3 regions of the Enterococcus durans genome follow, and region 2 is predicted to be linked to each of the others. Evidence: predicted binding sites of a transcription regulator. Region 2 holds the regulator's gene; each other region holds the start of a gene.
What was found. The regulator CtsR, encoded in region 2, represses protease genes until heat stress. The targets are predictions, from matches to a motif close to TTGGTCAAAAAAGGTCAAANA.
Positions count from the first base shown of each region.

Region 1: a site for CtsR is predicted at 5,420-5,440, ahead of clpB (ATP-dependent chaperone ClpB). Genes of this name have one in related genera too.
Region 3: a site for CtsR is predicted at 5,461-5,481, ahead of CJZ72_RS09330 (ATP-dependent Clp protease ATP-binding subunit). Genes of this name have one in related genera too.

Region 1 covers NZ_CP022930.1:2,659,714-2,667,615, reverse strand. The annotation lists gene CJZ72_RS12705 (tRNA (adenine(22)-N(1))-methyltransferase) at 1-287, shown strand, start outside; gene CJZ72_RS12700 (Nif3-like dinuclear metal center hexameric protein) at 287-1,408, shown strand; gene pepT (peptidase T) at 1,423-2,655, shown strand; gene CJZ72_RS12690 (diacylglycerol/lipid kinase family protein) at 2,780-3,682, shown strand; gene CJZ72_RS12685 (DUF1294 domain-containing protein) at 3,710-3,982, shown strand; gene CJZ72_RS12680 (lysylphosphatidylglycerol synthase transmembrane domain-containing protein) at 3,993-5,036, shown strand; gene clpB (ATP-dependent chaperone ClpB) at 5,510-7,902, shown strand, end outside.
Region 2 covers NZ_CP022930.1:992,602-1,000,503, forward strand. The annotation lists gene CJZ72_RS04760 (peptidase U32 family protein) at 1-449, opposite strand, end outside; gene CJZ72_RS04765 (ATP-dependent Clp protease ATP-binding subunit) at 637-3,117, opposite strand; gene CJZ72_RS04770 (CtsR family transcriptional regulator) at 3,124-3,591, opposite strand; tRNA gene CJZ72_RS04775 (tRNA-Arg) at 3,734-3,807, opposite strand; tRNA gene CJZ72_RS04780 (tRNA-Pro) at 3,868-3,941, opposite strand; tRNA gene CJZ72_RS04785 (tRNA-Arg) at 3,960-4,033, opposite strand; tRNA gene CJZ72_RS04790 (tRNA-Leu) at 4,044-4,129, opposite strand; tRNA gene CJZ72_RS04795 (tRNA-Gly) at 4,145-4,216, opposite strand; tRNA gene CJZ72_RS04800 (tRNA-Thr) at 4,227-4,299, opposite strand; tRNA gene CJZ72_RS04805 (tRNA-Leu) at 4,318-4,399, opposite strand; tRNA gene CJZ72_RS04810 (tRNA-Lys) at 4,408-4,480, opposite strand; tRNA gene CJZ72_RS04815 (tRNA-Val) at 4,484-4,556, opposite strand; rRNA gene rrf (5S ribosomal RNA) at 4,571-4,686, opposite strand; rRNA gene CJZ72_RS04825 (23S ribosomal RNA) at 4,779-7,692, opposite strand; tRNA gene CJZ72_RS04830 (tRNA-Ala) at 7,873-7,902, opposite strand, start outside.
Region 3 covers NZ_CP022930.1:1,962,357-1,970,258, reverse strand. The annotation lists gene CJZ72_RS09360 (NAD(P)-dependent oxidoreductase) at 1-334, opposite strand, end outside; gene CJZ72_RS09355 (glycosyltransferase family 4 protein) at 422-1,645, opposite strand; gene CJZ72_RS09350 (glycosyltransferase family 4 protein) at 1,690-2,694, opposite strand; gene ptsP (phosphoenolpyruvate--protein phosphotransferase) at 3,081-4,808, opposite strand; gene CJZ72_RS09335 (phosphocarrier protein HPr) at 4,808-5,074, opposite strand; gene CJZ72_RS09330 (ATP-dependent Clp protease ATP-binding subunit) at 5,591-7,819, shown strand.

The DNA.
Region 1 (7,902 bases), 1.3 Mb from region 2:
AGAACAATTATCAACTCATTGCAGAAACGATTTTAGAAGAAAATAAAAAAATCTATGAGATCCTTGTGGCGGAAAAGACACAAGAGAAAGTCACCTATAGTGAAAAAGAATTGATGTTTGGTCCCCACTTATTGAACGAGTCCAATGAAGTGTTTCTCAATAAGTGGCAACGAGAACTGAAACAGCGACAAACGATTCTGCAACAGCTGGCTCATGCAACAAATCAGCAAGCCAGAAAAGAACGAATGGAAAGTGAAATCAAAATGATTGAGGAGGTGCTGGGCTGATGACAGTCAACGGCAATGTGTTCATTCGCAAATTTGAAGAATACTGCCCTCAATGGCTGGCAGAAGACGGCGATCCTGTAGGTCTACACATTGGGACGTTGAATAAACCGATCCAACGAGTGATGATGACGCTTGATGTTCGACCGGAAGTCGTAAAAGAAGCCATTGATAAAAAGATCGATCTATTGATTGCAAAACACCCGCCTATCTTTCGACCAGTGAAACGTTTAAATACAGATGTTCCGCAAGAAAAGATGTATGCGGATCTATTGAAACATGATATCGCTGTGTATGCTGCACATACCAATATGGATATCATTGAAGATGGGTTAAATGATTGGTTTTGTGAATTGCTCGGTGTCAAGGTCGAAAACTACTTAGTCAAAACACATGAACGTCATTATAAAAAACTAGCTGTATATATACCTGTGGAACAAGCTGAAGAATTACGTAAAGCATTGGCTCAAGCTGGTGCAGGCCAACAAGGAAACTATGACTCCACCAGCTTTACTACGATCGGCCAAGGACGTTTTCGACCAAATGATTCTGCTCACCCTGCAATCGGTGAAGCTGGTCAACTGGAGAAGGTCCAAGAAGCGAAAGTAGAAGTCATTTTTCCTGAACATCTTGAGCAAAAAATTCTTCGAGCGATGTACGCGGTCCATCCATATGAAGAAGTGGCTTATGATTTGTTTAAAATCGATGAGCCAACTAAAACATGGGGACTTGGCCGTATCGGAGAATTATCAGAAGAAATGCCTCTCGACACTTTTGTAGCCAAAGTGAAAGAAGCGTTCCAATTAGACGGACTTCGCGTCGTACGTCCCACAGAAAAAGAAGTAATGGTCAAGCGAGTGGCAATCTGTGGTGGCAGTGGGGAAAAATTTTATCCTCATGCACTGTCTCAAAAAGCTGATGTTTATATTACTGGCGATATTTATTACCATACAGCACAGGACATGCAGAGCGCAGGTCTTGCAGCCATTGATCCGGGACATTATATCGAATCATTGTGCAAAGAGAAGTTTATCGAAAAATTTGAATCTTGGAAAAAAGAAGAGGATTGGTCTATTGACTTCTTTGTTTCTGAAACAGATACCAACCCATTTCAATTTAACTAAAAGGAGAGAATTTTATGTACGAAAATCTTTTACCTCGTTTTTTACGCTATGTTAAAACAGAAACACGCTCAGATGCAACAAGTCAAACGACACCATCTACTCAAACACAAGTCGCTTTTGCACAAGTTCTAAAAAAAGAACTAGAAGAACTTGGATTGTCGGATGTTTTCTACAATGAAGAAAATGGTTTTGTGATCGGTACATTACCAAGCAATGTGGATCGTCCTGTGCGTTCGATCGGTTTCATCTCCCATATGGATACAGCTGACTTCAATGCGGAAGGGGTCAATCCTCAGATTATTGAGAATTATGATGGGGAATCAGTGATCGTACTGGATAGCGAAGAACGCTATACGCTAAATACTAAAGACTTTCCTAATTTAAAGAATTATGAAGGCCACACATTGATTACGACAGACGGCAGTACGCTACTGGGAGCAGATGATAAAGCAGGGATCGCTGAAATCATGACAGCAATGGAAATCTTGATCAAAAACCCAACGATTCCACATGGTGAAATCAAAGTAGCATTTGGTCCAGATGAAGAGATCGGTGTAGGGGCGGATAAGTTTGATGTTGAAGCATTCAATGTTGATTTTGCATATACTGTCGATGGCGGTCCATTAGGCGAATTGCAATATGAGACATTTAGCGCAGCTCAAGCAGAGATTTCGATCCAAGGAAAAAATGTCCATCCTGGTACAGCAAAAGACACGATGATCAATGCGCTGCAATTAGCGATTGATTTCCATAACCAACTGCCAGCAGATGAAGTACCGGAAAAAACAGAAGGTTATGAAGGCTTCTTCCATTTGATGGCCTTGAATGGAAATACAGAAGAAGCAACGATGAGTTATATCATCCGCGACCATAATCGTGAAAATTTTGAAGCTCGCAAAGCATTGATCACGGAGATCCAAGAAAAATTGAACCGTCGATTTGACCAAGAACGAGTAAAAGTCAATATGTACGATCAATACTACAATATGCGTGAAATCATTGAAAAAGACATGAGTATCGTCGAACTAGCAAAACAAGCAATGATCGATTTAGAAATCGAACCGATCATTGAACCAGTCCGTGGCGGAACGGATGGTTCAAAAATTTCATATCTAGGTATTCCGACCCCTAACCTATTTGCTGGTGGAGAAAACATGCATGGACGCTTCGAGTTTGTTTCTCTTCAAGTAATGGAAAAAGCGGCAGATGTAATTGTAAAAATTGCGGAATTGAACACAAACGTTTAAAATTGAATAGGATGTCGGATCAGTCAGCTAGTCGAGCGGTTCGATAAACGTCGGGGGGAGGACGAATTCCAAGTGGAACCGTCTATCCCCTTGATTTTTGTGTGAAATTAGGAGGTAAAAGAGTATGGAAAAATTGCTGGTCTTTTATAATGAAAGCTCAGGAAATGACGAAGGCGAAAAATTAGCAAAATGGTTCAAAGATTACGTGAGTGAAAAGCGACCAGAGCTAACCGTTTATTTAACGGAAACCGGTCCCTCGGTGAAACAAAAGACACTTGTAAAAAAAGCAGAAGAACACGAAGCAGATACCTTGATCATCATTGGGGGAGACGGAACGATCCATCATATCGTCCAAGCTTTCCAGAAGAAACTAGAACATTATCAAGTAGGATTATTACCCGGTGGAACAGTCAATAATCTAGCAAAGTTACTTGGAATCCCTATAGACAAAGAAGAAGCGGCAGATGTTATTTTAGGGGAAGCCATTCGTAAAATCGATTATGGAAAAGTAAATGATGAAGTGATCATTTCCACATTAACGATCGGGATACTCGCTGATACAGCTGTTTGGATCAGCCAAAAAGAAAAACAACGATATGGATCTTGGATATTTATGAAGCGTTTTGTCAATCTATTGCTGAAAAAGAAAAAATATCATCTAGATATCAAAACAGAGAACGAACACTGGAAAGGAAAAACGCAGTTACTGACAGTTACGATGACGAATTCTGTTGGCGGGTATACGAATTTTGATGATTCTGCTAGTCCAGATGATGGAAAATTCCACATAACGATCATTCCATCTCTTGATATTTTCCGATTTATCTTTTATCTTCCTCGTATAATCAAAGGAAAAATCTATTCAGTCCCTGGGATCACTTATTTGACAGCAAGCCAAATCAATATCCAAGCGCAGGAAAAAAAGGTTGGCACTCGTACAGATGGTGATACCACCGATGATCTACCAATTGAATTAGTCGTTGTTCCCAAGGGACTATCTGTATTTGTTCCAAAAGAAACAAAATAATTTTTCTGACTAGTTGGAGGAAAAAACATGAATGCAATTTTATATAACCCTTTGTGGTTTTATCTGGTACTTGTAAATATTTATTTGTTTTGTTTGATGGGGTATGATAAACGTCAGGCAAAAAAAGGAAAATGGCGCGTACCAGAAAGTAATTTGATCTTTGTTAGTTTACTAGGCGGCGGTATTGGTGGCTTGCTTTCACGAAAAGTCTTTCATCATAAAACGAGAAAAAAGAAATTTACAATTGGATTTATGGCGGGTGTACTCGTTGATTTGATTTTGATTTATTTTTTTCATTAAGGAGTAGTCAATGTCAACTAAAGGAACAAAAACAAAAATAGCCTTAAATCTGCTTTTATTGATAGGAATACTAGCCATTATTTATTATTTGATCAATCAATCATTTGCAGATATATTTGCTGAATTACTATCGACAAGTTTAGTTGTTATTGTTGCAGCATTAGTATTAGGAACACTTTATCAACTTGTAGAAGGACGCTCCATCAAAGAAATTGCAGAACCTTTCGCCAATGATTTTTCTACGATTGACGGCTTCTGGACATCCTGTTATATTGCATTTTATCGGATCGTATCGTTCGGTACAGGAACGTTGATCTCGGAGATTTATTTCTACAATAAAAAAGGAATGAAATTCTCTCAAGGCGCTGGTGTAACTGCATTGCACATGATCATGTACAAACTGGCTGTGATCACGTATGCCATCATCGGTTTGATTGTCCAGTTCTCGTTATTCTATTCTAAAGGACCATCCATGATCTGGTTCATTATTGCGGGGATCGTCTTGACGGGGCTCATTATTGCTTTTCTGTTATTGATCTCAATAAGTTTGAACCTTCAAATTTTCTTTGTCAGTGTGTCAAATAAATTATTCAAAAGTCAAAGATTGCGAAAATGGGTCGATACTTGCAATACACAAATCTATTCACTAAGAGAAACAGTTCAGATGATCGTAAAAGATCGAACAGCATTGCTCCGAATCTATTTTTGGAATATGCTCAAGCTCTTGTTCTGGTATGTGATGCCATATATCTTCTTGGTTGAAAATCATCCGAATATTGATTTCTTACTGACCTTTTCATTTATTAGCTTTGCGGTAGTATTGTCTGGCGTGATCCCGACTCCTGCGGGAATCGGTTCATTTGAATTTGTCTATCTGTTATTATTCAAACCTTTAGTCGGGACTGTCGATGCAGTTTCATCCTTACTTCTCTATCGTTTCAGTTCATTTATTTTGCCATTTATCTACGGGTTCTTTTATGTCGTAGCTGATCGCAGAAAAGTACTAAAAAAAGAGATCAAAGAAGTAAAAAGAGAAAAAGAGCAAAATCATTGATCAAATAAGAGAGGAGGTTGAGACAGAAGTGTTTAACTCCGAGAAATAAGAAGAAATGAACGAAAATTGCTTTTCAAATTTTTGTGAATTTCGGCTTATTTCCGAAGGAGTTACTTCTGATCCCACCGTTCATTCGGAGTTAGAGTCTGTGGCAAAACTGATTTTTAGTTTTGTCCCAACCTCACTTTTTTTGACATTTCCGAAAAAACTGACTTTTGGACGCCCTTTATTCGAGAGTCTGTAACAAAACTGACGTTTAGATTTGTCCACATTCTCTAAACATAGTAACAGGTGGAAGCAGAAGATCACTTTTTGTTTCAGCCTGTTTCTTTTTTAAAAATAGGTAAAGAAGTGTAAGATAAAAGGTAGAAAAGCAACGTTATTCTTTGACCAATATTGACCAAACGAGTATAATAATAATCGTAAAGAATTGATGAAAAACAATTCATACTCTTTATTCAGGAGGTAAGAAGATGAATATTGAAAAAATGACAACTACGCTACAAGAAGCGATTGCCGAAGCACAACAAATTGCTGTCACTCGGAAACATCAAGAAATCGACATTGCCCATTTATGGAAGATTTTTTTACAACCAAATCATTTTGGCCGTAATCTATACACAGATGCCGGCTTAGACGTCGAGGGCTTTGAAAGAGAAGTTGACCGTGTGCTTGACGAATACCCGACCGTATCAGGAGGAAATGTCCAATATGGTCAAAATCTCAGCCAAAATCTATTTCATTTGTTAAATGAAGCTGACCAAATCAGAGAAAGTTTCGGTGACGAATATCTTTCAACTGAAGTGGTTATTTTGGCATTGATGAAATTGAAAAATTATCCGTTGACTGTGTACTTAACGAAAAACGGATTATCGGAAAAAGAACTTAGAAACAATATTGAAGAAATGAGAGGTGGAGAAAAAGTGACCTCAAAAAATCAAGAAGAACAATACAAAGCGTTAGAAAAATACGGAGTGGATCTGGTCCAACAAGTACGTTCAGGTAAAATGGACCCAATTATTGGCCGTGACGAAGAAATTCGTGATGTAATCCGCATCCTTTCTCGAAAAACAAAAAACAACCCTGTGTTGATTGGGGAACCAGGGGTAGGTAAAACAGCGATCGTTGAAGGATTAGCACAACGAATCGTGCGCAAAGATGTACCAGAAAATCTAAAGGACAAAACGATTTTTTCTTTAGATATGGGCGCATTGGTTGCGGGAGCAAAATTCCGTGGTGAATTTGAAGAACGACTAAAAGCTGTTCTTAAAGAAGTAACGAAAAGCGATGGTCGAATCATTCTATTTATCGATGAAATCCATAACATCGTCGGCGCAGGCAAGACCGAAGGAAGCATGGATGCTGGTAATTTGCTAAAACCAATGCTAGCACGTGGTGAGCTTCATTTGATCGGAGCAACCACGTTGGATGAATATCGACAATATATGGAAAAAGACAAAGCATTGGAACGTCGTTTCCAAAAAGTACTAGTCAAGGAACCAACAGTAGAAGATACGATCAGTATTTTACGTGGCTTAAAAGAACGCTTTGAGATCCATCATGGAGTCAATATCCATGACAATGCACTAGTTGCTGCTGCTACACTTTCTGATCGCTATATCACAGATCGATTCTTGCCAGATAAGGCAATCGATTTGATCGATGAAGCCAGTGCAACCATTCGTGTAGAAATGAATTCTATGCCAACAGAGTTGGACCAAGTCACACGCCGATTGATGCAATTGGAAATCGAAGAAGCGGCATTAAAGAAAGAATCAGATGATGCTAGCAAGAAGCGATTGAAGAACTTGCAAGAAGAATTAGCGGACTTGCGCGAAGAAGCAAATGCAATGAAAATGCAGTGGGAAACAGAAAAAGAAGAAGTCAATACAGTTTCTTCTAAACGTGCAGAAATCGATAAAGCAAAACATGAACTAGAAGATGCAGAAAACAATTATGATCTTGAACGTGCCGCTGTTTTGCGTCATGGAACGATCCCACAATTAGAAAAAGAATTAAAAGAATTAGAAGCAAAAGCTAAAGATAGTGACATCAAAATGGTGCAAGAATCAGTGACTGAAAATGAGATTGCTCAAGTAGTCGGTCGTTTGACAGGGATTCCTGTGACGAAATTAGTTGAAGGTGAAAGAGAAAAACTAATGAAGTTGAACGAAACCTTGCATAAACGAGTAATCGGACAAGATGAAGCAGTAGATGCAGTCAGTGATGCAGTGATCCGCTCTCGTGCTGGGTTACAAGATCCAAACCGTCCGTTAGGTTCATTCTTGTTCTTAGGGCCAACTGGTGTCGGTAAAACGGAACTAGCCAAAGCATTAGCCGAAAACTTATTTGATTCTGAAGAGCATATGGTACGGATCGACATGAGTGAGTATATGGAAAAACATGCCGTCTCTCGTTTAGTAGGAGCTCCTCCAGGCTATGTTGGTTATGAAGAAGGCGGTCAGCTAACGGAAGCGGTAAGAAGAAATCCTTATACCATCGTTTTACTCGATGAAATCGAAAAAGCACATCCTGATGTCTTCAATATTTTATTGCAAGTGTTGGATGATGGGCGTTTGACTGACTCTAAAGGACGTGTCGTAGATTTCAAAAATACCGTATTAATCATGACAAGTAATATTGGTTCACAATTATTACTAGAAGGCGTGACAGCGGAAGGTACGATCCCAGAAGAAGTCGAAGAACAAGTGCGAACGATCCTTCGTGGCAATTTCAAACCCGAATTCTTGAATCGAATCGATGATACGATCCTCTTCACACCGTTAAGTTTAGACAATGTAAAAGGCATCGTCGATAAGATGGTGGCACAATTAGCCAAACGACTAGAACATCAAGAAATCTTCTT
Region 2 (7,902 bases):
ATTTTTTTCATTTCTTCAAACGGAACTTCACGTGCCAGTACTGCACCAGTCGCTCCTTTTTTCGCCCAAAAGTTGATTTGTCTTGCACTTGTAACCAATGTTTCTGCGTCAAATATATATGGAATACTCAATTCAGGGTATTTTTTCATTGTATAAATAATCCCAGTATCGCCCACCGTGATCTTATCGACCCCGATTTCTTTTAGAAATTTCAGGTATTCTGGAACTTTTTTCATTTTTTCAGGATGGATAATGCCATTCACCGCAATATTTGCTTGTTTGCCATATTGATGAGCCAATTCAACTAATTGGCGTTGTTCTTCTCTCGAGAATGACGCGGGTAATCTTAGGCCAAATAACTCTTCGCCAAAATATAAAGTGTCCGTCCCAGCTTCAATCAGCTCTTTCGCTTGTTCAAAAGATTCTACAGTAGTTATGATTTCGATCATTAGTTCCTCCTCCTACAACTCCATAATAGTAGCATAGCTTAAAAAACTTTCCAATACTTCTTATATTTATTGTTGGATTTTTGAAAATCTCTTCACAAGAAAAACTGCACATAATAAAAAAGAACGGCTATTATCTCTCCACGTAATGTTTACGTTAGGAGAGATAAAAAACCGCTCTTTTTAATCATTAGGATTCAATTGTTGCCTTTTTTGGTAAGCGAACGTTTAAAGTGATTTTCCCTTTCGAGGCGCCCACTGTGACTTGATCGCCTAAATGGATCTCGCCACCTAGTAAAGCTTCACTTAAACGATCTTCTACTTCTTTTTGTAGGGCGCGACGGATCGGACGAGCACCATACTCAGGATCAAATCCCGCTTTACCAATCACATCAACTGCTGCCGGTGTGATTTTCACTTGAATATCTTGGTCTTTTAATCGTTTGACGATCGCACGACTCATGATCTCAACAATCGCATGAATTTCTTCTTTGCTTAGAGAATGGAATACTACCGTTTCATCGATACGGTTCAAGAATTCTGGACGGAACGTTTTCTTCAATTCCTCTAAAATACGTTTTTGCATGGCTTTATGATCTTTTGTAATATCTTGGACATTGAAGCCAACATTCTTTTCTTCTCGAATTTGTGTCGCTCCAATATTTGAAGTCATGATCATGATCGTATTTCGAAAATCAACTTTTCGGCCTTTAGAATCTGTTAAGTGACCATCATCTAGTACTTGTAATAACAGATTGAAAACATCTGGATGGGCTTTTTCCACTTCATCTAATAGAATCACCGAATAAGGTTTTTGGCGGATTTTTTCTGTCAATTGTCCACCTTCATCATACCCAACATATCCTGGAGGTGAACCAATTAGACGACTTGTGCTGTATTTTTCCATAAATTCAGACATATCCACACGAATCAACGAGTTTTCATCGCCAAACATCACTTCTGATAATGCTTTAGCCAACTCCGTTTTACCGACACCCGTTGGTCCTAAGAACATGAATGAGCCTATCGGACGATTAGGGTCTTTCAGTCCACTACGAGCACGTCGGATCGCACGCGACACTGCCTTAACTGCTTCATCTTGTCCAACTACACGTTCATGTAGTAATGCTTCTAGTTCTAATAACCGCTGACTTTCCTTCTTTTCCAACTGTTGAAGTGGGACACCTGTCCATTCGGAAACGACAGTCGCCACATCCTCTTCAGTTACACGGTTCGCATAACCATTTTCGTGTTTTTCTTCAAGCAATAATAACTTATCTAGTTTTTTACGCATTGCTTTTTCTTGTCTGCGGAATTGAGCTGCCGTTTCAAAGTCTTGTTTCTGGATAGCTCGTTCTTTTTCTTTCACAAAAGTATCGATTTCTAACTTGACCATCGCCGATTTAGATAGATCATCTGTCTGATCTAAACGAACTTTTGCAGCTGATTCATCGATCAAATCAATCGCTTTGTCGGGTAATTGTCGGGAAGTGATATAACGTACAGAGAGATTGACAGCAGAACGTACAGCTTCATCTGTGATTTCTACATTATGATGTTCTTCATATCTTGAGCGTAGTCCGCGCAAGATTTCTTCTGCTTCCTCCGGTGTTGGTTCATCCACTTGAATACGGGCAAAACGTCTTTCCAATGCTGAGTCTTTTTCAATGTACTTTTGGTATTCATCTAAAGTCGTTGCACCGATCGTCTGTAACTCACCACGAGCTAACGCTGGTTTCAAAATGTTCGAAGCATCAATTGCGCCTTCTGCTCCACCAGCACCGATCAGCGTATGCAACTCATCAATAAATAAGATCACTTGGCCATCATTATAAATTTCATCAATGACTTTTTTCATTCGATCTTCAAATTCACCACGATACTTTGTACCCGCAACTAATGAGCCCATATCGAGCATCATCAAGCGTTTTTCCTGCATCTCTTCAGGCACTTCACCCAAGATGATCTTTTGTGCAAGTCCTTCCGCAATAGCTGTTTTACCTACACCAGGTTCACCCACTAATACTGGATTATTTTTAGTGCGGCGGCTAAGGATTTGGATCAAGCGTTTTACTTCTCTTGAACGTCCTACTACTGGATCTAATTTGCCTTCTTTAGCTAGTTGCGTTAAATCTCTTGCTAAAGAATCCAAAGTTGGTGTACCTTTTACCATTTGGCGCTTCTCTTGTGGGTTTCGACGACGTAGTCCACCATTACGAGTATCATTTTTCAAGCCCATTTTTTGTTTCAGTGATTGGCGTACTTTCGTTAAACTGATTCCTAAATTGATCATGATACGAGCAGCCATGATGCTTTCATCCTTCAACAGACTAGACAAAATATGCTCTGTACCGACTTTTTGCGAACCCATTTTCTTTACTTCGCTATTCGCCAATGCAAATATTTGTTTCATCCTTGGGGAATATGGAAGAAATACACCCTGAGGATACGAATTGACCATCCCATAACCAATTAAATGTTCGATCTCTTCATAAATATCCGTTTCGTTAAGCCCCACTTCTCGCAAGACTTTCCCAGCGATACCATTTGGTTCGAGTACTAAGGCTAACAAGATATGCTCAGAACTAACAGACTGATGTTTGAATTTTTTTGCTTCTTTTTGCGCAATTTCTAATACTTGTTGCGCTCTTTCTGTAAAAAGTTCTTCCATTTATGTTCACTTCCCATCTTCATAACTTAAACGTTCTAAAAAGGCTCGAAGAATCCTAGCACGTGTATAGTCTTCTAATTCACTAAAATTAAGTGTACTTTTAGCAATTGCACTTAACATTAAATTTCCTTCTTTTTTTGAAATCATTTGATCTTCATATAGCTTTTGGATAATCGCAAACGCATTTTTTTCACTGATCGTTTCATCAAACAGCTGATTGATTTGTTCCAGCATATGTCTTTTATCAGAAATCCTTACTTTTGCAATACGTATATAGCCTCCGCCACCCCGCTTACTTTCAACTAGATATCCACGTTGAATCGTAAATCTCGTATTGATGACATAGTTGATTTGAGAAGGAACGCAATTAAAGAGGTCTGCCATTTCAATCCTACGAATCTCAATCATTTCATTATCTTCCAAAATTTTCTTTATATAAGATTCAATTAAATCCGAGGTATTCTGATGTGCCATCTTACTCATTCCTTTGACTAATATTGACCTTAATTATAACGAATTTAATATCAGAAAGAAAGAAGAATGACTTTTCTTCATCTTTACCTTAGTATTTATTAAAATATATAAAAAAAATACGGAATAAACCATTCCGTATTAACGCGCCCAAGAGGAGTCGAACCCCTAACCTTTTGATCCGTAGTCAAACACTCTATCCAGTTGAGCTATGGGCGCATATTCAGTTCATTCAAATTATAAATCAACTTGAAAGTAAAAGCAATTAAAAACAAAAAATCGGGAAGACAGGATTCGAACCTGCGACCCCTTGGTCCCAAACCAAGTGCTCTACCAAGCTGAGCTACTTCCCGAAGATATAAAAAAGACTACGCGCCCAAGAGGAGTCGAACCCCTAACCTTTTGATCCGTAGTCAAACACTCTATCCAGTTGAGCTATGGGCGCATATTTGTAATGCCGAGGACCGGAATCGAACCGGTACGGTGATCACTCACCGCAGGATTTTAAGTCCTGTGCGTCTGCCAGTTCCGCCACCCCGGCGTATTGCTTTGGCAAAGCGGAAAACGGGGTTCGAACCCGCGACCCCCACCTTGGCAAGGTGGTGCTCTACCACTGAGCTATTTCCGCGTGGTTATGATGCCGGCTAAAGGATTTGAACCCTCGACCCTCTGATTACAAATCAGATGCTCTACCAACTGAGCTAAGCCGGCATGTGTAAAATCATATAATGCGGGTGAAGGGACTTGAACCCCCACGCCGTAAGGCGCTAGATCCTAAATCTAGTGCGTCTGCCAATTCCGCCACACCCGCAAAAAATATGAGCCGTACAGGGCTCGAACCTGTGACCCTCTGATTAAAAGTCAGATGCTCTACCAACTGAGCTAACGGCTCATATGGAGGTTAACGGGATCGAACCGCTGACCCTCTGCTTGTAAGGCAGATGCTCTCCCAGCTGAGCTAAACCTCCATAAGATAATTCAAGCGTGGCGACGTCCTACTCTCACAAGGGGCAACCCCTCACTACAATCGGCGCTAAGAAGCTTAACTTCTGTGTTCGGCATGGTTACAGGTGTATCCTTCTCGCTATCGCCACCACACTGTGGTGTTATCTTTTATTGAGTTTGCATTTTGCTCACTCAAAACTGGATTTGAAGTTTAAGTAATGTCCGAGTTCTTTTCTTTTAACCATTTGGTTAAGTCCTCGATCGATTAGTATCAGTCCGCTCCAACCATCACTGGCCTTCCACTCCTGACCTATCTACCTGATCATCTCTCAGGGATCTTACTTTCTTAAAGAAATGGGAAATCTCATCTTGAGGTGGGCTTCACACTTAGATGCTTTCAGCGTTTATCCCTTCCCTACATAGCTACCCAGCAATGCCCTTGGCAGAACAACTGGTACACCAGCGGTAAGTCCATCCCGGTCCTCTCGTACTAAGGACAGCTCCTCTCAAATTTCCAACGCCCGCGACGGATAGGGACCGAACTGTCTCACGACGTTCTGAACCCAGCTCGCGTGCCGCTTTAATGGGCGAACAGCCCAACCCTTGGGACCGACTACAGCCCCAGGATGCGACGAGCCGACATCGAGGTGCCAAACCTCCCCGTCGATGTGGACTCTTGGGGGAGATAAGCCTGTTATCCCCAGGGTAGCTTTTATCCGTTGAGCGATGGCCCTTCCATGCGGAACCACCGGATCACTAAGCCCGACTTTCGTCCCTGCTCGACTTGTTGGTCTCGCAGTCAAGCTCCCTTCTGCCTTTACACTCTTCGAATGATTTCCAACCATTCTGAGGGAACCTTTGGGCGCCTCCGTTACCTTTTAGGAGGCGACCGCCCCAGTCAAACTGCCCATCTGACACTGTCTCCCACCACGATCAGTGGTGCGGGTTAGAGTGGCCATAACGCAGGGGTAGTATCCCACCAGCGCCTCCATCGAAACTAGCGTTCCGATTTCTACGGCTCCTACCTATCCTGTACATGCGGTACAGACACTCAATATCAAACTACAGTAAAGCTCCATGGGGTCTTTCCGTCCTGTCGCGGGTAACCTGCATCTTCACAGGTACTAAAATTTCACCGAGTCTCTCGTTGAGACAGTGCCCAAATCGTTACGCCTTTCGTGCGGGTCGGAACTTACCCGACAAGGAATTTCGCTACCTTAGGACCGTTATAGTTACGGCCGCCGTTTACTGGGGCTTCAATTCGTACCTTCGCTTACGCTAAGCACTCCTCTTAACCTTCCAGCACCGGGCAGGCGTCAGCCCCTATACTTCATCTTACGATTTTGCAGAGACCTGTGTTTTTGATAAACAGTCGCTTGGGCCTATTCACTGCGGCTGATCAAAGATCAGCACCCCTTCTCCCGAAGTTACGGGGTCATTTTGCCGAGTTCCTTAACGAGAGTTCTCTCGCTCACCTTAGGATTCTCTCCTCGACTACCTGTGTCGGTTTGCGGTACGGGTCATTGTTTTCTCACTAGAAGCTTTTCTTGGCAGTGTGACATCAGGAACTTCGGTACTATTATTTCCCTCCCCATCACAGCTTATCCGTGTAGACAGAAGCATTTGACTCCTATCAAGACTTACTGCTTGGACAGACATTTCCGATCGTCTGCATTCCTTAGCCTCCTGCGTCCCTCCATTGCTCAAACAAAAACAACGAGTACAGGAATATCAACCTGTTGTCCATCGCCTACGCCTGTCGGCCTCGGCTTAGGTCCCGACTAACCCTGGGCGGACGAGCCTTCCCCAGGAAACCTTAGTCATTCGGTGGACAGGATTCTCACCTGTCTTTCGCTACTCATACCGGCATTCTCACTTCTAAGCGCTCCAGCAGTCCTCACGATCTGCCTTCAACGCCCTTAGAACGCTCTCCTACCAATACACCTCATGGTGTACTCCACAGCTTCGGTAATATGTTTAGCCCCGATACATTTTCGGCGCAGGGTCACTCGACTAGTGAGCTATTACGCACTCTTTAAATGGTGGCTGCTTCTGAGCCAACATCCTAGTTGTCTGTGCAACCCCACATCCTTTTCCACTTAACATATATTTTGGGACCTTAGCTGGTGGTCTGGGCTGTTTCCCTTTCGACTATGGATCTTATCACTCACAGTCTGACTCCCGGATATGAATGAATGGCATTCGGAGTTTATCTGAATTCGGTAACCCGAGATGGGCCCCTAGTCCAAACAGTGCTCTACCTCCATCATTCTCAAATCCGAGGCTAGCCCTAAAGCTATTTCGGAGAGAACCAGCTATCTCCAAGTTCGTTTGGAATTTCTCCGCTACCCACACCTCATCCCCGCACTTTTCAACGTACGTGGGTTCGGTCCTCCAGTGCGTTTTACCGCACCTTCAACCTGGACATGGGTAGATCACATGGTTTCGGGTCTACGACTACATACTCAAACGCCCTATTCAGACTCGCTTTCGCTGCGGCTCCGTCTCTTCGACTTAACCTCGCATGCAATCGTAACTCGCCGGTTCATTCTACAAAAGGCACGCCATCACCCATTAACGGGCTTTGACTTGTTGTAGGCACACGGTTTCAGGTTCTATTTCACTCCCCTTCCGGGGTGCTTTTCACCTTTCCCTCACGGTACTGGTTCACTATCGGTCACTAGGGAGTATTTAGCCTTGGGAGATGGTCCTCCCGGATTCCGACGGAATTCCTCGTGTTCCGCCGTACTCAGGATCCTCCTAGGTGCCTTCCAAATTTCATCTACGGGGTTTTTACCCTCTTTGACTGACTTTTCCAAGTCATTCGATTATCTGAAAGAACTACCATATTGGAGTCCTACAACCCCAATGAGCAAGCTCATTGGTTTGGGCTTTTCCCGTTTCGCTCGCCGCTACTCAGGGAATCGAATTTTCTTTCTCTTCCTGCAGGTACTTAGATGTTTCAGTTCTCTGCGTCTACCTCGAATGCGCTATGTATTCACGCAAACGTAACATCCTATAAAAGATGTTGGGTTTCCCCATTCGGAAATCTCTGGATCATAGCTTACGTACAGCTCCCCAAAGCATATCGGTGTTAGTCCCGTCCTTCATCGGCTCCTAGTGCCAAGGCATCCACCGTGCGCCCTTATTCACTTAACCTTATCAACCTTGCGGTTGGGTTTTGATCTTTCTTCTAGCGATAGAAGTCCGATCAAGAAAATAAGCAATTGAACTTATTAAAAAACTCATTCAACGCGGTGTTCTCGGTTTGTATTACTTAATTTACTTCAAATATCCAGTTTTCAATGAACAAAATAATTTAACAACATACGTTGTTAATGGAGCCTAGCGGGATCGAACCGCTGACCT
Region 3 (7,902 bases), 970 kb from region 2:
CTTTTTCTTTGGCAGTTTTTGCAATTTTTTCTGCTAAAGTCGGTGTACTTGTTGTCAAATCGACTAAGACACGATTCGTCACATCAGTGGCAAAAATGCCAGTATCCCCATAATAGATTTCTTCTACATCTTGTGGATAGCCTACCATCGAAAAGATGACTTCACTAGTAGCAGCTACCTCTCTTGGCGTGTCTGCCCAAACGGCTCCCTCTTTTACAAGCTGATCCGTTTTTGCTTTTGTTCGATTATAGACAGTCAACTCATGCCCAGCTTCTAGCAGATGACGCACGATCGCACTCCCCATTACTCCGGTACCAATAAATCCAATTTTCATCTCTTTACCTCCTAAAAATCAAAAATCCTTGTCTCTATGCTAGTATACGCCAGAAACAAGGATTTTTTTAGAGTAAACGCCTGATTTTTATCGTTTAAACGAATTTAATTTTATTTTTATTCTTTCGATTGATGCTTCTTCTTCTTTTCTTTGTAATTCATTTGCATGATAAACGATCATATCTTCATAAAATTCAATCATCGCTTCACCAAAATGCGTAGAAGAAATCTCATATAATTTCGATTCCAATACTTGTGGATCATGGGGTACTTCGCTTTTAATATAATCAATAAGTGCTGGTGCGAAATCCTGATCTGTTTCAAAGGTTCTGCCCAAAGAAGGATGGTCAAACAAGCGATTTAAGTAGGCATTTCCTTCCACAACGCAAGGCGTTCCAGCAGCCATAGCTTCTGTATACGTTAGTCCTTGTGTTTCTGACGTTGATGCACTCACAAAGAAATCCGCTGCTTTATAGTATAATGCAACATCATCATTTGCCACTTCTCCAGTAAATTGGACATATTCACTCAAATCAAGCGTAGTAATCAATTCCTGTAGCTCTTCCAGATAAGGTCCTTTACCGACGATCACCATGCGTGCATTAGGATATGCTTTGATTATTTGCGGCAAGCCATAAACTAGCGCTTGAATGTTTTTTTCATAGGAAATCCGACTCAACGAGAGGATCATTAGTTGATCCTTTTCGATGTGCAAGGATTGTCTTAATTTTTCGATGTCTTTATTCGTGATATCGGCACGCTTAAATTTTTCAATATCGATCCCCGTTGGAATCACACGTAATGGTGTCACGACACCATAGCCTCTTAACGTGTCGATTACCCGCTCACTTGGACAAACAACGCCTGTTGTGTGATTGGCGAACAACCGTGAAAGATACTTCACATGGGACTGGCGAAGCACTTTACCTTTTGCGATATAGTGCAAGTAGTCCTCATACATCGTGTGGTACGTATGGATCAAAGGAATTTTTAATTTCTTGGCGACCATTTTCCCAAGTATTCCAGCACCAAACTCTGTATGTGTATGGATCAGTTCCAATTCTAATTCTTTAGCTACCAAATAGGCATACCACATTCCTCTCACTACTACACGACGATCCTTAAATGAAACAAATGGCACGCTTGGCATCCTGATCACATCTTTTTCTAATTTATCAGCATTGGGATCAGTCGTTGTAAAAATATATACCTCATGTCCATTTTTTTCTAGCTCTTCTTTTAAGGTTTTTATTGAGGTCGCAACTCCGCTTACCTGCGGAAAATAGGTATCGGTAAAAAAGCCAATTTTCATGTTTTTTCGCCTCCAAACTACCCTGTTTTTATTTTAGAATAATGTTATTCATCAAGTACTTGCAGATAAACATTTCGAAGTTGCTCACCAATTTTTTCAATACTGCGCTCTTGGGCTGTCTGATACCCGGCTTCTACCAAACTAGGAACTTCTTCTTCCATGATACTTTTGATCATCTCGCAAAATTCATCATTCGTATTTCCCATATAACAATTTTTTTTGTCTTCTAACCAACCATTATACACCGGAATGTCTCGTACGAGAACATTTTGTTTGCTTGCTAGTGCTTCTAAAACGACGATTCCTTCAGTTTCTTCATAAGAAGGAAAGAAAAATAAATCTGCACCAGAATAAGCCCCTTCAATAATCTCCCCACTGATGTATCCGGGAAAAATCACATTGTCAGGATGATCCTCTTTGACAATTTTTCGAATATTTTTAGGGATCGAATACATGGGCACATGTCCAAACCAGATGAATGTATATTCTGGCATTTTTTTAGCAATATCGACAAAATCAATGATGCCTTTACGGGCAAAGAAAAGCCCGACACAAATGATCACTTTTTGATCTTCAGAAAGCTGAAAATGTTCACGGAATTTTAATTCCTTGATTGGATCAGGACGATATTTTTCTAAATCGATTCCATTTGAAATTGCTTGAATCGGTACAGTAAGTCCATAGCCTTCCAATAATTGTTTTGAATAAGGAGTGGGCGTAACCAAGTAATCCGCTTTACTGTATAGTCCCACTAAGTATTTTTTGACTAGGGGCGACAATTGATTTGAGCCAATAAACGAGTTACGGAAATCTTCTTCCGTCGAGTGTGCATGATAAACGATTTTTTTCCCATCTCTTCTCGCCTGATTAACCATGTTATGACTATTGATACCATATGTATTGATGTGCAAAATATCATAGTCTTCCTTATTATCTAATGTATACGAAACTCCTACATCTTTTAGAGCACGTTTTTGATGGTCAAGTGCACGTCCGATACCAGATTTTGCCAGCATTTTTTCACTTTCAAAATATAATAATACCTTCAATTTACGTCCTCCTTCACTTATATAGTATAACATAGCACGGAAACTGTCACTCAAACTTAAGCCCTATTTTTAAAAGGTTCAGCAAATAATGCGTTTTTTGCTTATTTTAATCATCTATTGATTATTATTCAAAAAATCTAGATGACTTGTTGATGCCTATCTGTAATAATCACTGGATTTTCTAAAGTCATAAAAAAAGAACGTGAGGCAAAAGTATTTCTTACTTTTGCCTCACGCTCTAAAAAATGAATAATCGGCGGGAGCAGAAGCAACTCCTTCGGGAAAATAAGCCGAAATTCACAAAAATTTGAAAAGCAATTTCCGTGAATCGCTTCTTATTTCTCGGAGTTGAATACTTCTGTTCCGGCCTCTTTTTGCTAGCTTGTTTATTTTACGTATTCGTTAACAAGTTCAACGACTTCTTCCATTGTGTCGCACTCTTTCAAAGCACGATCAGCAAGTTCCGCCATCTTCGTTGTGTCTAAACGTTTCATTAAACTACGTGTTTTTAAGATAGATGTCGCACTCATTGAGAACTCATCTAATCCCATACCTACAAGTAAAGGAACAGCGGTTTGATCTCCAGCCATTTCTCCACACATACCAGCCCATTTACCTTCAGCATGTGCTGCATCAATCACGTTTTTGATCAAACGTAAAATTGAAGGGTTATAAGGTTGATACAAGTAAGATACACGTTCGTTCATACGGTCAGCTGCCATTGTGTATTGAATCAAGTCATTCGTACCTACTGAGAAGAAGTCAACTTCCTTCGCAAACTTATCTGCTAAGACAGCTGCTGCAGGGATTTCAATCATGATGCCGACTTGGATCGTATCAGATACTTCCACGCCTTCGCTCACTAATTTTTGTTTTTCTTCTTCAAAGATTGCTTTCGCTGCACGGAATTCTTTAAGAGTCGCTACCATTGGGAACATGATGCGTAAGTTTCCATGAACAGATGCACGTAACAATGCGCGCATTTGTGTACGGAACATTTCGTCACCTAATTCAGACAAGCTGATACGTAGTGCACGATAGCCTAAGAACGGATTCATTTCATGAGGTAATTGCAGATAAGGTAATTCTTTATCGCCACCAATATCCATTGTACGAACAACGACTGGTTTACCATCCATTCCTTCAAGAACCGCTTTATACGCTTCATATTGATCATCTTCAGTAGGGAAGTCAGGAGAATCCATGTACAAGAATTCAGTACGGTAAAGTCCTACTGCTTCACCACCATTGTTGTGAACACCAACTAGATCTTTTGGTGTACCAATGTTTGCGGCTAACTCAAAATGCTTGCCATCAGCTGTAACTGTTTCAGCATTTTTTAGTTTGTCCCATTCTGCTTTTTGAGCAGCGTAATCAGCACCGATTTTTTCAAATTCAGCTTTTTGTTCGTCAGTTGGGTGAACGATTACATCGCCTTCGATCCCATTGACAGCCAAAATGTCGCCTTCTTTGACTTTAGCAGTGATCTCTTTTGTTCCAACGATTGCTGGAATTTCTAAAGAACGAGCCATGATGGCAGAATGTGAAGTACGTCCGCCGATATCAGTTACAAACGCTTTAACATATTTGCGGTCTAATTGCGCTGTATCACTAGGAGTCAAATCATGTGCAACAACGATCACTTCTTCGTTGATCATTGATGGATTTGGTAATGTCACTCCTAATAGATGTGCTAAAATACGTTTTGCAACATCACGGATGTCTGCCGCACGTTCTTTCATATATGCGTTGTCTTCCATCGCTTCGAACATACCGATATACATATCAGTAACTTCTTTTAGCGCTGATTCAGCGTTTACACTGTTATCTTTGATATTTTGTTTGATTTGGCCAACCATTTCTGGATCTGAAAGAACCATCAAATGAGCGTCAAATACTTGCGCTTCTGCTTCACCTAAGCTTTGCGCTGCTTTTTCACGAATTTGCTGCAATTCTTCAGTAGATTTAGCTAAAGCATCATCTAAACGAGATTCTTCGGCAGAAGTATCTTCTACTGTTGTCTTACTGAATGTTAAATCCGGTTGAACTAGCAGGTAAGCTTTTGCAACGGCAACTCCGTCACTAGCGGCAATCCCTTTTAGCATTTCAACCATTATTCAGATAAGCCTTCTTTCTTCATTGTTTCAACGATAGCTGCCATTGCATCCGCTTCGTCAGCACCTTCAGCTGTGATAGTAACGTCAGAACCTTGGCCTACACCTAAAGACATAACGCCCATGATAGATTTCAAGTTTACTGATTTACCTTTATACTCTAAGTTTACATCAGAGTTAAATTTGCTTGCTGTTTGTACTAATAATGTAGCTGGACGTGCGTGGATCCCAGTTTCTGCTACTACGTGAAATTCTTTCTTTTCCATATTAATCGGTCTCCTTTAAGTGAGTGTTGTTTTTATGTGAGGGTTTTCTTTTTTAGCATTCATTAGGAACGCTAAGAAGTAGTACCCTTTCATCTGTAAAGATTACCATTTTTTGCCGACAGATACAACAGTTTTCATTTAAATTCACTCAAAAGTGTATAAAAATATTTCATATGGTTTTTAAAAATGACAGCGGATATCATAACATCAATAAGGGCTATGCGTTCACTCTGACCATGAAAGTTATTTTCAGAACGAATTTTAAATCATCGTTGAATGATGTTCTATTCCTTATTCTATCAGCATCGCTCCACTACTATTCACTTTCCTTCTCAAATCAAACTAAATACTTGCGTCGGTTAATAAATTTAGTATAATAGAACTCAAAGGTCAGGAATGGTCAACTACATTTTCCACCTTTCTTAACTACCTATAATGATGAGGGTTATTCTTTTACCTTAATAAAAACAGGTTGTAAAATAGAAATGTAATTAACTGAAAGGACGTGAATCATTTATGCTTTGTCAAAATTGTGGTAAAAATGAAGCAACGATCCACTTATATGCAACAGTAAACGGTCAGCGAACACAGCTGGACTATTGTCAAAGTTGTTATCAAAAAATCAAAAATCAGCAAAATGGAGGTCTGACAAGTATGGCCCAAAATGATCCTTTTGGTTTTGGCAGTTTAGACGATCTATTTCGATCAATGTCACGCCAAATGCAACAACAAGGAAACATGGAACAAACACCACCAACTCAATTTGGTGGAAACAACAATTTCAATGGCGGGCAACCACCTCAAGGAAATACAGATGGCTTACTCGGTGAATATGGTATCAACATCACAGAACAAGCACGTCAAGGAGACATCGATCCAGTGATCGGCAGAGATGATGAGATCAAACGAGTCATTGAGATCCTAAATCGTCGGACCAAAAACAATCCTGTATTGATTGGTGAACCAGGTGTTGGTAAAACAGCAGTAGTCGAAGGCCTTGCACAAAAAATCGTCGACGGTGATGTTCCACAAAAATTGATGGATAAAGAAGTCATTCGGTTAGATGTCGTTTCCTTAGTTCAAGGTACTGGTATCCGTGGTCAATTTGAAGAACGCATGCAAAAATTGATTGAAGAAATCAAGCAAGCAGAAAATGTGATCTTGTTTATTGATGAAGTCCATGAAATCGTTGGTGCAGGTTCTGCCGGAGATGGAAATATGGATGCTGGAAACATTTTGAAACCTGCTCTTGCCCGTGGTGAACTCCAAATGGTCGGTGCTACAACTTTGAATGAGTACCGGATCATTGAAAAAGATGCAGCATTAGAACGACGCATGCAACCAGTCCGAGTAGACGAACCTACAGTGAAGGAAACAATCAGTATCCTAAAAGGATTGCAAAAACGTTACGAAGATTATCATCATGTCAAATATACAGATGAAGCAATCGAAGCCGCTGCTATTTTATCGAATCGTTATGTCCAAGACCGATTCTTACCAGATAAGGCCATTGACTTATTAGACGAAACTGGTTCAAAGAAAAACTTAACGATCCAAATCGTTGATCCTAAAACGATCGATAAGAAGCTTCAAGAAGCAGAAGAACAAAAGACTCAAGCTTCAAAAGAAGAAGATTTCGAAAAAGCAGCTTATTATCGTGACCAAATCAACAAATTGCAAAAAATGAAAGAACGCCAATTGACAGATGAAGAAACACCTGTCATTACTGAAAAAGATATGGAAAAAATCGTCGAACAACGTACAGGTATTCCTGTCGGCGAATTAAAAGAAAAAGAACAAACACAATTGAAAAATCTTGCAAGTGATTTAAAAGCACATGTCATTGGGCAAGATAATGCAGTGGATCGAGTAGCAAAAGCCATCCGCCGCAATCGTGTTGGTCTAAACAAGAAAAATCGTCCAATCGGTTCGTTCCTATTTGTAGGGCCAACTGGTGTAGGTAAAACTGAGTTAGCGAAACAATTAGCCTTTGAACTATTCGGTTCTGAAGATTCAATGATTCGTTTCGATATGTCTGAGTACATGGAAAAACACAGTGTGTCTAAATTGATCGGTTCTCCTCCAGGTTACGTTGGATACGAAGAAGCAGGCCAATTGACTGAAAAAGTTCGTCGTAATCCTTACAGCTTGATTCTCTTAGACGAAGTGGAAAAAGCACATCCTGATGTATTGCACATGTTCTTACAGATCCTAGATGATGGCCGACTAACGGATGCACAAGGGCGAACAGTCAGCTTCAAAGACACGATCATCATCATGACAAGTAATGCTGGTACTGGAAAAGTAGAAGCAAATGTTGGTTTTGGTGCAGCAAGAGAAGGTGTCACTCGCTCTGTCTTGAATCAATTGAACAACTACTTTACTCCTGAATTCTTGAACCGTTTTGATGGCATCATTGAATTCAATGCATTATCGAAAGAAAACTTGATGACAATCGTCACTCTAATGCTAGATGATGTAAACAATATGTTGGCAGCCCAACAACTACACATTGAAGTACCAACAAATGTTAAAGAAAAATTAGTCGATTTAGGATATGATCCTTCAATGGGTGCTCGCCCTCTTCGTCGAACGATCCAAGAACAGATTGAAGATGGTATTGCCGAATTCTACTTAGATCATCCAGCTATCCACGATCTAAAAGCAAAATTAGATAAAGATGGTAAAATCGTTATCACATCAAAACCAGAACGTTTGGTCAAAGAAGAAACTGAAGCAGAATAATTCTGGTGGATTTTATCAAAGCAGAACGCCTATTCTACCCCATCATGGGACAGAATAGGCGTTTGTTTTTTCTATAGAAATCA